DNA from 2 places in the Bradyrhizobium cedriense genome. Region 2 is predicted to be linked to the other one. Evidence: riboswitches for the same ligand, from Rfam matches in the RefSeq annotation. Region 2 holds a riboswitch; the other holds the start of a gene.

Region 1 (5,712 bases), on a different contig from region 2:
CGCGCCCATCATGCGTTCAGCGCCCTACCATTTGAACGCGGCCGAGATCTCGTAGGTCCGCGGCGCGCCCAGCAGGATCTGATCGGGGTAGAACGGATCGCCCCAGATCGCGTAGCGCTTGTCAGCGATATTGCGGATACGGAAGGTCAGGCGAGCCTGGTCCACCGCATTGAACACCGTCTTGGGAATGTCGACGAAGGCGTAGACGTCGGCCACCGTGTACGCCTTCATCGTCACGACGTTGGCATCGGTGTTGTAGCGGTCGCCTATATGGCGGCCGGTGATGCCGAGTTCCACCGGCCAGGGTGTGAAGAACCGGTACGACGCGCCGGCATTGGCTACGATACGCGGCACGTTCGGCGGCGTGTTCCCCGAGAACGAGCCGCCGACGAAGTTGTAGTCGGCATAACGCGCATCGACATAGGCGATGTTGCCCCACAGCCGCAGCGGCTCGATTGGCCGCACCGAGGCGGCGAGCTCGACGCCCTTCGACTCCTGTCGTCCCGCAATATTGAGCTGCATGCCGCCGGCCGCCGCATAGACGTTCTTGCGTACGATGTCGTAGGCCGAGAACGACCATTCCGCCCTGTTGTCCCAGAACAGATGCTTGACGCCGGTCTCGTAGGTGCGCGCGGTCGTCAGGTCGAGCGGCTGGGTTGGGCTCAGCAGGAAGATGTTGTTGGCTGCGATATCCGCGCCGGTGGCGTACTGGCTGAAGAAAGTCAGGCCGGGAACGGCCTCCCAGGTGTAGCCGATGCGCCCCGTCGTCGGCACCCAGGATTTCGAGAACGGGAAGCCGGCCTTCTCCAGGCCGCTCACGTTGGTCGAATTGCGGTCGAGCCCGATATGCTCGACGCGCAGGCCGCCAATCAGCGCGAAGTTACGCGTCAGCTTCAGCCGGTCCTCGAACGACAGCGCCTCGTTGTCGATGCGCGCGGTCTGCTGCTGTGTCGTGAGCAGGCCGTAAAAGCCCCGATTGGGATCGACCAGCGAAACGGAATCACCTGGAAAGTTTGCCGCGCCGGGCCTGACGAAATCGAGATAGCTTGACGACAAGGTCGTGACCATCCGGTTGTCGAAGCCAGCGATGTTCGTGTCCCAGATCAGGTCGGTGACGTTGCCAACCAGACGCTGGCTGTGCGCGACATAGAAGCGCTCGCGATCGACCAGGTTCGTGGTGGAGTTGAACGCCTCGATCTCGTTGTTGAACCAGCTTCGTTCTGCACCGTAGCCATAGGCCTGGCTCTTCAGCGTCAGATCGGGCGTCAGCTTCAGCTCGAATCCGCCACGCAGCCAAACCTCCTGCGCGACGTTGCGATTGTCGAGAACGTTGTAGTTGGTGTTGAAGGTGCGGTCGTCGATGGTGACGGCGCCGAGATTTGTTCCGTTGTAATTCGAGACGTAATTGCCGGAGACGATGCCGCTGGTCGCGTGCGAGCCGCTGTAGGCGACGGGCACCAGCGGCGCACCCCAATACGCCTTGGAGCGATCCTCCCGGTACTCGATCGCGCCCCAGACCTTAAGACTGTCGGAGATGCGGTAATTGAGCTGGCCGGACGTGCCGAACGTCTTGACGTTGGTATCGTCGGCAAAGCCGTTGAGCGTGGAACGGCTGATGTCGAAGCGGTAGTCGAGGCCTTGCACGTTGGTGCTGCCGCCGGAGCCGTAGTGGGTCCGAAACGAATTCAGCGAGTCCCAGGAAAAATCGGCTTCGTTCCGGATCGCTCCCGTATGCGGCTGCCTGGTCACGAAGTTGATCGCGCCCCCGGCGGCACCCTCGCCCGACATCAGCGAGGCCGGCCCCTTCAGGAACTCCACGGCCTCCAGATTGGCGGTGTCGGTGATCCGCGAGGTCATGTTCTGCGGACCGATCTTGATGCCATTGTAAAGCGTGTTGATCTGGCTGTTGGTGAAGCCGCGCATGGAGAACGCTGCGGGCTCGGCCGGATTGTCGCCGGAGGTGACGCCCACCGCGCCCTGCGCCACCTCGGACACGGTGCGATAGCCCTGCTCGCGCATGGTTTGAGCCGAGATCACCTCGACGGTCGCAGGCGTTTCGCGCACCGTCAGGCCGAGCCGCGAGGCGCTTTCCGCCACTGCATTGCTGTTGAGCGGCGTCTGTGCCGCCTCATTCGGTACGACGGGTTTCGGCGCAGCAGGTGCCGTTGCCGGCCTGCGTGCAATTGCCCGGCGTGCACCCTGCGCCTCGCGGCCCGCCGGCTTGGCCTGCTTGCGGGGTTGAGCGGGCGACACCTCGACGGGCGGCAGGGGCTCGCGAACCTGTTGCGCGAAGGCGGCGGGCATATCGGCGACGACAAACGGCGTGAGCGCAGCGGAGGCGAGCAGGAAGCGGCGCGGTCGTACACTGGGGATGGAAGACACGGTTTTGGACCTCGGTATGACGTCAGTGGCACGTCACAGCGAACGAGGTCTCACCCTTTGGCCCTAAGGCCGTCCGATGAAGCCGAAATGTCTGTACTCCCCGACCGACATCTTCGCGTGTGACCACGGCTGACGGCAGGTCTCCTGGCTCGCGGGTCACGACCGCTTCGTCGCCTTCCCGGGACCGAGGACCCAGTGGCTTCTGACGAAGGATTCGCCGCTTACAGTTGCGGGGGCAGCCGCGGCATTGGGGACAATGTCCCCGCACCGCATTCCCTTTTCATCCCCTCTCGGGGAAACCGTCAAAAACCATCTAGGATTACCATCGAGACAGAGTCAATGTCGCAGTCGCGGCGTGAATGCCACAGCAGCAACTTCCTTGGAGATGAGCATGGAAGGCGAGACCTTCCTCTGGCTGATACGGCATGCGCCCGTCGACGGCGTCAAAGGGACGATCCATGCGGCCGACGCGCCGGCCGATCTCGGCGATCGCGCGCAACTGGAGAGGCTGCGGCAGTGCCTGCCGACAGGCGCTGCGAGCTATGCCAGCCCATCGCGGCGCACGGTCGAGACCGCGCAGGCGCTGGGACTGGCGCCAGAGCTAATGACTGAATTCAGCGAGCAGAATTTTGGCGACTGGACAGGCCATCGGCACGACGAACTCGCCGCGACTGAGGGTGACGCTTATACTCAGTTCTGGAGCGGCCCGGCGCATGGACGGCCGCCGGGCGGCGAGAGCTTTGAAGATCAGATCGCACGCGTCCGGCTGGGGCTCGCGCGGGTCGGCGCCGGCTCCGCAACGCTCGTCGTGCATTCCGGCACCATCCGCGCGGCGCTGTGCATTGCGCTGGATCTCACATCCGATGCGGCGCTGCGCTTCGTGATCGATCCGCTGTCGCTGACACGGATCGACCGGCTCGCCACTGGCTGGCGCGTCGTGTCGGTCAATCAGCGGCTGGCCTGAGCCGCATCAGGCTGGTCGGTCCGGCACATTGGCCTGCGCAAACGTCGCCATGCCGTTGTGGAGGCTGCACGCCGACCGCACCAGCGGCAGCGCAATCGCGGCGCCCGATCCCTCCCCGAGCCTGAGATCGAGGCTGATCAGCGGCTGCGCGTTCAGCGCGCGCAACACCAGCCGATGCCCCTGCTCTGCCGATTGATGCGAGGCGAGCTGGAACGGCCGGCAGGACTGATTGAGATGTGCCGCCGCCAGCGCCGCGACGGATACGATGAAGCCATCGATCAACACGGGAATGCGGGCTTGCGCGGCCGCGATGATCGCGCCTGACATCGCCGCGATCTCGAGGCCGCCGACGGCGCACAGGATGTTTTCCGGCGATGCGCCCGCAACGCCATGGCGCACAATCGCGTCGTCGATCACGCGCGCCTTGTGCGTACGCCCAGCGGTGTCGACGCCGGTGCCGCTGCCGGCGATTTCCTCTGCGCTCATGCCGAGCAGGCTGGCGGCGATCGCCGCCGAGGTCGTGGTGTTGCCGATGCCCATCTCGCCGAAGATCAAAAGATCGGGCCGACCCGGTTCCGCGCGAGCGACTGCGCGTTGCCCGGCCTCGAACGCAAAAGCCAACTCCGTCGGCGTGAGCGCAGGCTCGATGCTGAAATCACGCGTGCCGCTGCGCGGCTTGTCGGTGACGACGCCCGGCATCTCCTCCTGCGCCAGCGTGCCGGCGTCGACCACCTCGAGGCTGGAGCCAAGCTCGCGCGCCAGCACCGAAATCGCGGCGCCGCCGGCGGCAAAATTCACCATCATCGCGATGGTGACGGCTTGCGGATAGGCCGACACGCCTTGCGCGACGATGCCGTGATCGCCGGCGAAGACGATGATCGGCACCCGCGCGGCGCGGGGCTGCTCCGTCGCTTGCAGGCCCGCAAGCTCGATGGCCAGCTGTTCCAGCCGGCCGAGCGCGCCGGTCGGTTTGGTGAGTTGTGCCTGCCGCGCGATCGCCGCATCACGATGGTGCTCGGATATCTCAGGGCATTTCTGGTAGACCCATTCGGGGAGCATGCTGCCTCGCTTAACGCGCGCGCTTGAGAATGTAGCTGTCCATGATCCAGCCATGCCGCGCGCGCGCCTCCTGTCGCAGCGCGACGATGCGCGGCCCCACTTCGGCCAGCGCGCCGGACATGATGATCTGTTCGGGCATGCCGAGATAGGCGCCCCACCAGATGTAAATACCAGCCGGATCGAGCGACTGGAACGCCGTGCCGCCATCGAGCATCACCGCCACGGTATCGACACCCCGCGGCCAGCCGCCTTCGCGCAAGCGACGGCCTGTCGTGACCAAAAACGGCTCGCCGATATCGTTGAGCGGCAGCGCATGCGCCGCGCACAGCGCCTGGATCGAGGTGACGCCGGGCACGACTTCGATGGTCGGCAACGGATTCAGCCGGCGTGCAATGCGCAGCGAGGAATCGTAGAGCGAGGGATCGCCCCAGATCAAGAGCGCAACCTTCCCGTCGCCTTCGAGGTGATCTGCGATCGTTTGCGACCAGGCCTCGGCCACGGCGTCGTGCCAATCGTCCACGCCCTTGAGGTAGTCCGCCTCACCTGCGTCACGCACCGGCAAGTCGAACTCGGCGATGCGCGTGCTCGCGCTGGTGAGCACGTCCGCGCAGATCGTTCGCCTGAGATCGGCAAGATCGGACTTCGCCGCCCCCTTGCGCGGGATCAGGACGAGATCGGCCGCGTTGATGGCACCGATCGCGGCGCGCGTGAGCTGCTCGGGATCGCCGCAACCGATGCCTATCAGGGAGAGCGTGAGCATCGTGAGCGCGAAGGGCGGCGGCAACGGCCGCCCTTTCGCCTGTCTCTCAGGCCGCGTTGTGCAGGCGCGGGGTGACGAGGCCGGGCGCGGTGGCGCCGCGCAGCGACTTCGCCAGAGCCAGCACGCCAAGATCGGCCAGCGGCTCGATCACGATGACCAGCGCGTAGGAGGCCGCGAACGCCGCGATGCTGGCGAGGTTGGTCATGGCAAAACCGGAGCCGTAGAGCGCCCAGAACGCCACCCAGGCGACAACACCCGCTTGATAAGTCGTCGAAAGCGCCAGCGCCTGACCGTACTTCAGATCGACATAGGCCGTGTTACGCGAAATGATGCGCGTGGCGATCGCCTGGATCGCGAACAGCGGCACCAGCAGCGTGGTGACGTTCATGCCGTATTGCGGCAGGTCAGCCGGCTCGAACAACACACCCTGAAGCAACAGGCCGAACGCGAGGCCGAAGGCGGCGGGCGCAGCACCAAAGAGCAGGAACAAGGTCGAGCCGAGGATGAAGTGCACTTCGGAGACGCCGACCGGGAAATGCGGCAAGAC
Region 2 (5,712 bases):
ATCAAAGACACCGAGTGATGCCGGGCATCGTGTCGTATTCCTCACGCTGTCGCAACAATGCGGCGAAATACGGATGCGGCGAGGGAACTTCCGCAAAGGAGAAAGGGGCAGGTCTTTTGACCTTTGTTCAGGTCCTTTAAGTCTCTGTTAACGATGCGGTCCCCCGCGACGGTTGCGCAGGGTACAGGGCGCCGCGACGGCCAGATTGCGCGTGTTCCGGCACCCAGTCCGGTGTATGGAGTTCCCTCGCTTCGTCCCTTTGTCCTTTGCCTCTGCACCCATGCCAATTTTCAACCAGTCGATCCGGCACAAGATTGTCGGCATCGCCCTCGGATTGATCGTCCTGATGCTGGTCACCTCGGTCCTGTCGATGGTGATGTCCAGCCAGGTCGGAATCCTGCTCGACGAGCTGACTAATCGTTACATCCCGGCCTACAGTCATCTGGCGCGCGCCAACATACGCTCGCTGGAGCGGGAGCTGGCGCTGCGGCGGATGGTCATGAGCAGGATGGAGGCACCGTTTGACGAGCAGGCCTATGCGGCGCGCCTTCGCGACTTCGAGGAATCGGATCGCAAGATCGAGGACGAGGCGGAGGCCGCGCGCAAGCTGATCAACGCGATCATCGACGATCCCAGGACGTTCTCCGACAACGCCGCGCTGGGGCGGATCGATATCCGCATCGAGACCGCCGTCACCGAGCTTCGCCGCGATCTGGCCGAGCACCATGCGAAGCTCCTCAAGCAGGTCGACGCCAGGCAGATCACCGAGGCCCGCGGCACGCTGGAACACATCGACGTGCTGCGCGACCAGTTCAACCAGAAGGTCGATGCGATCCGCGCCGACATGCTGACGCAGGTCTTCTTCTCGACCGCCCAGGTGGTCAGCCGCCAGCATCAGGCGATCATCGTTTCGGGTGTCGTGACATTGCTCGCGGCGGTCGTTGGTTTTGTCTTTGCGCTGTTGGTGTCCAGCGGCATCACGCGGCCGGTACGGCTGCTGTTGGCCGGCACCCGCGAGGTCGAGGCGGGCCGGTTCGACAAGCCCATCGCCGTCTCGACGCAGGACGAGATCGGCGAACTCGCCGCGGCCTTCAACCGCATGATCGAACAGTTGCGGCACAATGAGCGCATCCGGGAGACCTTTGGCCGCTACATCGATCCCAAGGTGGTGCAGGGACTGATCGAGCGGCCGGAGGTCGCAATCGACGGCGAGCGCCGGGTCATGACCATCATGTTCTGCGACATGAGCGGCTTCACCTCGATGAGCGAGGGCATGACGCCGCGAGGCTTGGTCAAGGTGATGAATCACTACTTCACCGTGATGTCCGGTCCCATCAGGAACAATCGCGGCATCATCGACAAATACATCGGCGACGCGATCATGTCCTATTGGGGACCACCCTTCATTGAAGAGGACGAGCAGGCTCTGCTCGCCGGACTTGCCGCCATCGAGATGGCCGACCAGGTGCCCGCGCTGCAGAAGCAGTTGCCGGATCTGCTCGGCATCCGAGCCATGCCGGCGCCGTGCGATCTGCGCATCGGCATCGCCACCGGCGAGGTCCTGACCGGCAGCATCGGCTCCGAACTGATGATGAGCTTCACCGTGATGGGCGACGCCGTGAACCTCGCCTCGCGGCTGGAGGCCGCCAACAAGGTCTACGGAACCCGCATCCTGATCTCGCAGGCGACGGCGGACGCGATTGGCGCACGCCTCGAAGTGCGGGAGATCGATCGCCTCGCGGTCGCGGGCCAGAGCGCGCCCCAGACCGTCTTCGAGGTGATGGGCAGGGCCGGCGCACTCACCGATGCGCAAGTGAGCCTGCGCACCCACTATGCCGAAGCTCTCGCCGCCTATCGTGCCCGGCGCTTCGACGATGCACGCGCCGCCTTCAACATGGCGCTCGAGGCGGTCCCAGGCGATGGTCCCTCGCGCACGCTCCTCGGCCGCATCGCTCAATTCGAGGCCAATCCGCCGGACGCCGGATGGGATGGCGCCTGGCGGCTGGAGCAGAAATAGCCCTATCCGCTCCTCCGGCATGCTCCGCAGGAAAAAACGATACTACTTCATAACAATGTTCGCCGTGACCTATTTCCCGGGCTTAGGTTTGACGTTCTTGAGGCGTCTGATGGGGATACGCCGATGACACATCTCGAGGACAGGCTGGAACGGTTCGAGACGCTCACTGCCGAATGCGAGCTGATTGCCAAGCTCGCCACCGACAGCACCAAGCGCGAGTTCTATCTGAAGCTCGGCGAACAATACCGTCAGCTGGCAGCGGATATCCGGCAGTTGATCGCGACCAGGGCTGCGGCCTGAACCCGGCTGCAATCCGTTCTTAACATTTGGCGCGCATTCTCGAAGCATGCGAGCGTCGCCGATCGACGATGGCTCGTGGTGGGAAGGCTGGGGTTCGCTGCAATGCAGCGTGCCTCGCGGGTGTCATTTGCCATGCTTGACAGGGCAATCCCATGCGCTTCGTTGCAGTGATCATATTCGCGCTCATGACCGCTGCCTGCGATCAGGAGCGGGACATCACCGGCTCGACGACGCCGACCTGTCCGATGCGCAACTACAGCTACAATCCACGCGACATGAGCCAGTGTGTCAACGCCTGCAGGGCGTGCGACCGCGGCACCACGGTCACCTGCACGACATCCTGCACCCTCAAGGGGGCTCGCTGACCGAATTACCTTCTGCCTTGCGAGGCGTCGCAACCGCGCGATCCCCCGGGCTCCCCATCGTCCTCGCCGTCTCGACCTGATAGGGTCGATCGGAGCAGGGGGACATCGGATGAACTTCGCAAGCTTTGAAATCGACAACGCCGGAGGTCTCGTGGGAACGGCGAGCAGCGCGCAGGCTTCCAGCGAACGTGGCGTCGACGGTGCGGAGGCACCGGAACGTTTCACATAGGATAGTCATTGGAAGCAGTGGGCAGGACGCGGAGTCCAATGGAATGGGTATGCTCGATCCCGGCCGGTTCCTGGTATCGTGCTCGCATTGCGATGCCTGGCCGATGGCCGCCAACGTGAAACGTTCAAGCTGGTCGGCATCCCCGCATGAGGTCCGTTTCGTCTGCACGCGCTGCCGGCGCGAAGAGACCGCGATCATCTCGGCTTCCGGCGAACTGACGCCGATCAAGCGCCTCGACGCTCCGCCTCGCGATGTCGCTGTCGCCTGGGCTCAGGCCCAACGCCTGCGGGGGCGAACGTAGGAGGCGCAGGGCATTGCTCGATTCGTTCTGGAGCCGGCCGATCGCGTCTGCGGCCAAGATGCCAGCGGTCGATTGACTCCCGGCTTGGACACCCCCTAGATTGGTCGCTGACGGTTCTCCTCACGGAGATCAAAAGGGAACGTGGTGCGAGATGTCCTGAGGTTGGGATCCTCTCAATGCCATGGCTGCCCCCGCAACTGTAAGCGGCGAATCTCTCGTCCTGTGCCACTGGGAATCTCGGTCCTGGGAAGGCGACGTAGAGGTGACGACCCGCGAGCCAGGAGACCTGCCGTCAGCCGTGGTCACACGCGAAGATGTCGGTCGGGGAGTACAGACATGAGCTTCACCGGGGCGTCGATCGCTCCGCCGTAGAGCCTCGTTCGCTGTGACGTGCCACTGACGTCATGCCGAGGTTATGATTGTGCCCCGTATTCTCACTCCCGCCAGGCGCTGCTGCGCCGGCATCGTTGCGGCCGTTTCCTTCTGTTCGCTGGATCATTCCATCGCCCACGCGCAGCAGGCCGTCGCCGAGCAGCTGCCGCCGGTCGAAGTGACCGGGTCCGACGATCAGAACCGTACCCGAGCGAGGGCGACCGGCGATGGCGAGACAGGGAGGCGCCTGGCGACGCCGAACCGGGTGCCGACAGGGACCGGCTCGTCCGGCTCTGGCAATCAGGTCGCCGCCAGCGATGGCGGCATCGTCGGCGCGGCCACGACCGTCATCACGGCCGCGGACATCGCGCATGCGCCCTCGCAGACGCTGGCCGAGATCATCGCGACGCGGGTACCGGGCGCCCAGATCACGACGTTCTATGGCGGCCAGATCGGTGCCAAGACCAGCGTCGACCTGCGCGGCTTCGGCGCATTCGCGACCGCCAACACGCTGGTGCTGGTCAACGGACGGCGGCTGAACGACATCGATATGGCTCAGGTGGACCTCTCCACCATCCCGCTCAATGCCATCGAGCGCATCGAGATCACGCGCGGCAATTCCGGTGCGGTGCTGTATGGTGACAATGCGGTCGGCGGCGTCATCAACATCGTCACCAAAAGCGGCGTCGGCGGCCCGCCCGTGACAGCGCGCATCGAGGCCGGTTTCGGCTCGTTCAATACCAGGTTCGGCAACGTCTCGGCCGCGCTCAATTCCGGTCAGTGGTCGACCTCGTTCTACGGCAATGCCGTCAGGACCGACGGCTACCGCGACAACAATCGCTATTTCCAGGAGAATGGCGTCGGCAATCTGAACTACACGACGCCGGGCCTGACCGCCTTCGTGACGGTCACCGGTGACAATCAGGAGCTGCGACTGCCGGGCGGCCGCACCGTCGATCCCTCGATCGGTCTCGACGAGCTAGCGACCAACCGGCGAGGGGCCAGCACGCCCTTCAACTACGCCAACCAGCAGGGCTTCAGCGCGACTGCGGGCTTCACGAAAACCCTTGTCAACGGCGTCGACCTCATCGTCGACGGGGGCCTGCGCGACAAGAAGCAGCAGAGCGCGTTCTTCTCCAGCCCGGCGCCGGTCCCGGCCTTCTTCACGTCGACCTATGTCGACGCTGACCTTACGACATGGTCGATCACGCCGCGGCTCAGCGTGAAGAGCCTGCTCTTCGGAATGCCCTCGCAATTGCTGACCGGCGTCGACTATTACGACGCGAGCTTTCAGCAGAACCGCGGCGCCGGCCAGGGTCTCGCTCCCTGGCACAATTACGATCTCAGGCAGCGGACGGTTGCTGGCTATGTCCAGCACACACTCGGCGTCGCGCCAACGACCGATGTCTCCTACGGCGCCCGGGTGCAGAACACCAATCTCTCGGCACGTGACAATTTCGACCCGGCGGCTCCGTTCAACGCCGACATCGGCGCGCTCCCGCTCAAGAGCAACGAGACGCAATATGCGCTGCACCTGGGTGCCGAGCATCGTCTCAATGACACCGTTGCGCTGTTCGGCAGGGCTGCACGCGCCTTCCGCACGCCTGATGTCGACGAACGGGTGTCGTCAGGCCCTTCATTCGACCCGTTCTTCAATCCGGTCCCGCAAACGTTCCAGCTCAAGACCCAGACTTCGCAGGACATCGAGGGCGGGCTGCGCATCAAGGGAGGCGGTCTTCAGCTGCAGAGCAGTCTCTATCTGATGGACCTCGCCGACGAGATCCATTTCAATCCGGTCTTTTTCTACAACACCAATCTCGATCCGACCCGCCGCTATGGCTCGGAGACCAGTGTCTCGTACCGCGTCAACGATGCTCTGCTCTTGCGGTCCGGCATGGCTTATACACGGGCCGTCTTCCGCGAAGGCGTGTGGGCCGGCAATGACGTGCCGCTGGTGTCGCGCTACACCGCGAGTGCGGGCGTCACCTGGAACATTTGGCAGCACTATGTGGTGCTCGACGCAACCGCGCGTTTCTGGAGCGAGCGTCGCATGGACAACGACCAGGCCGGGACCCAGAAACCGATTCCCGCCAACGGCACGATCGACCTCAAGCTCAGCGGCCAGTAC

What was found. A riboswitch is a leader RNA that binds a small molecule or an ion and turns the genes downstream of it on or off. The one in region 2 is predicted to bind cobalamin.
Region 1: linked by a shared signal. The riboswitch ahead of ACYCVF_RS26295 (TonB-dependent receptor) and the one ahead of ACYCVF_RS28710 (TonB-dependent receptor) in region 2 are both predicted to bind cobalamin.

The regions. Positions count from the first base shown of each region.
Region 1 is NZ_JBTSWB010000007.1:167,924-173,635, forward strand. It holds gene ACYCVF_RS26290 (PepSY domain-containing protein) at 1-12, opposite strand, end outside; gene ACYCVF_RS26295 (TonB-dependent receptor) at 25-2,382, opposite strand; cobalamin riboswitch at 2,500-2,701, opposite strand; gene ACYCVF_RS26300 (histidine phosphatase family protein) at 2,774-3,346, shown strand; gene cobT (nicotinate-nucleotide--dimethylbenzimidazole phosphoribosyltransferase) at 3,353-4,405, opposite strand; gene cobF (precorrin-6A synthase (deacetylating)) at 4,416-5,165, opposite strand; gene ACYCVF_RS26315 (energy-coupling factor ABC transporter permease) at 5,212-5,712, opposite strand, start outside.
Region 2 is NZ_JBTSWB010000008.1:178,852-184,563, reverse strand. It holds gene ACYCVF_RS28730 (adenylate/guanylate cyclase domain-containing protein) at 281-2,017, shown strand; gene ACYCVF_RS28725 (hypothetical protein) at 2,141-2,317, shown strand; gene ACYCVF_RS28720 (hypothetical protein) at 2,470-2,682, shown strand; gene ACYCVF_RS28715 (hypothetical protein) at 2,955-3,212, shown strand; cobalamin riboswitch at 3,307-3,520, shown strand; gene ACYCVF_RS28710 (TonB-dependent receptor) at 3,628-5,712, shown strand, end outside.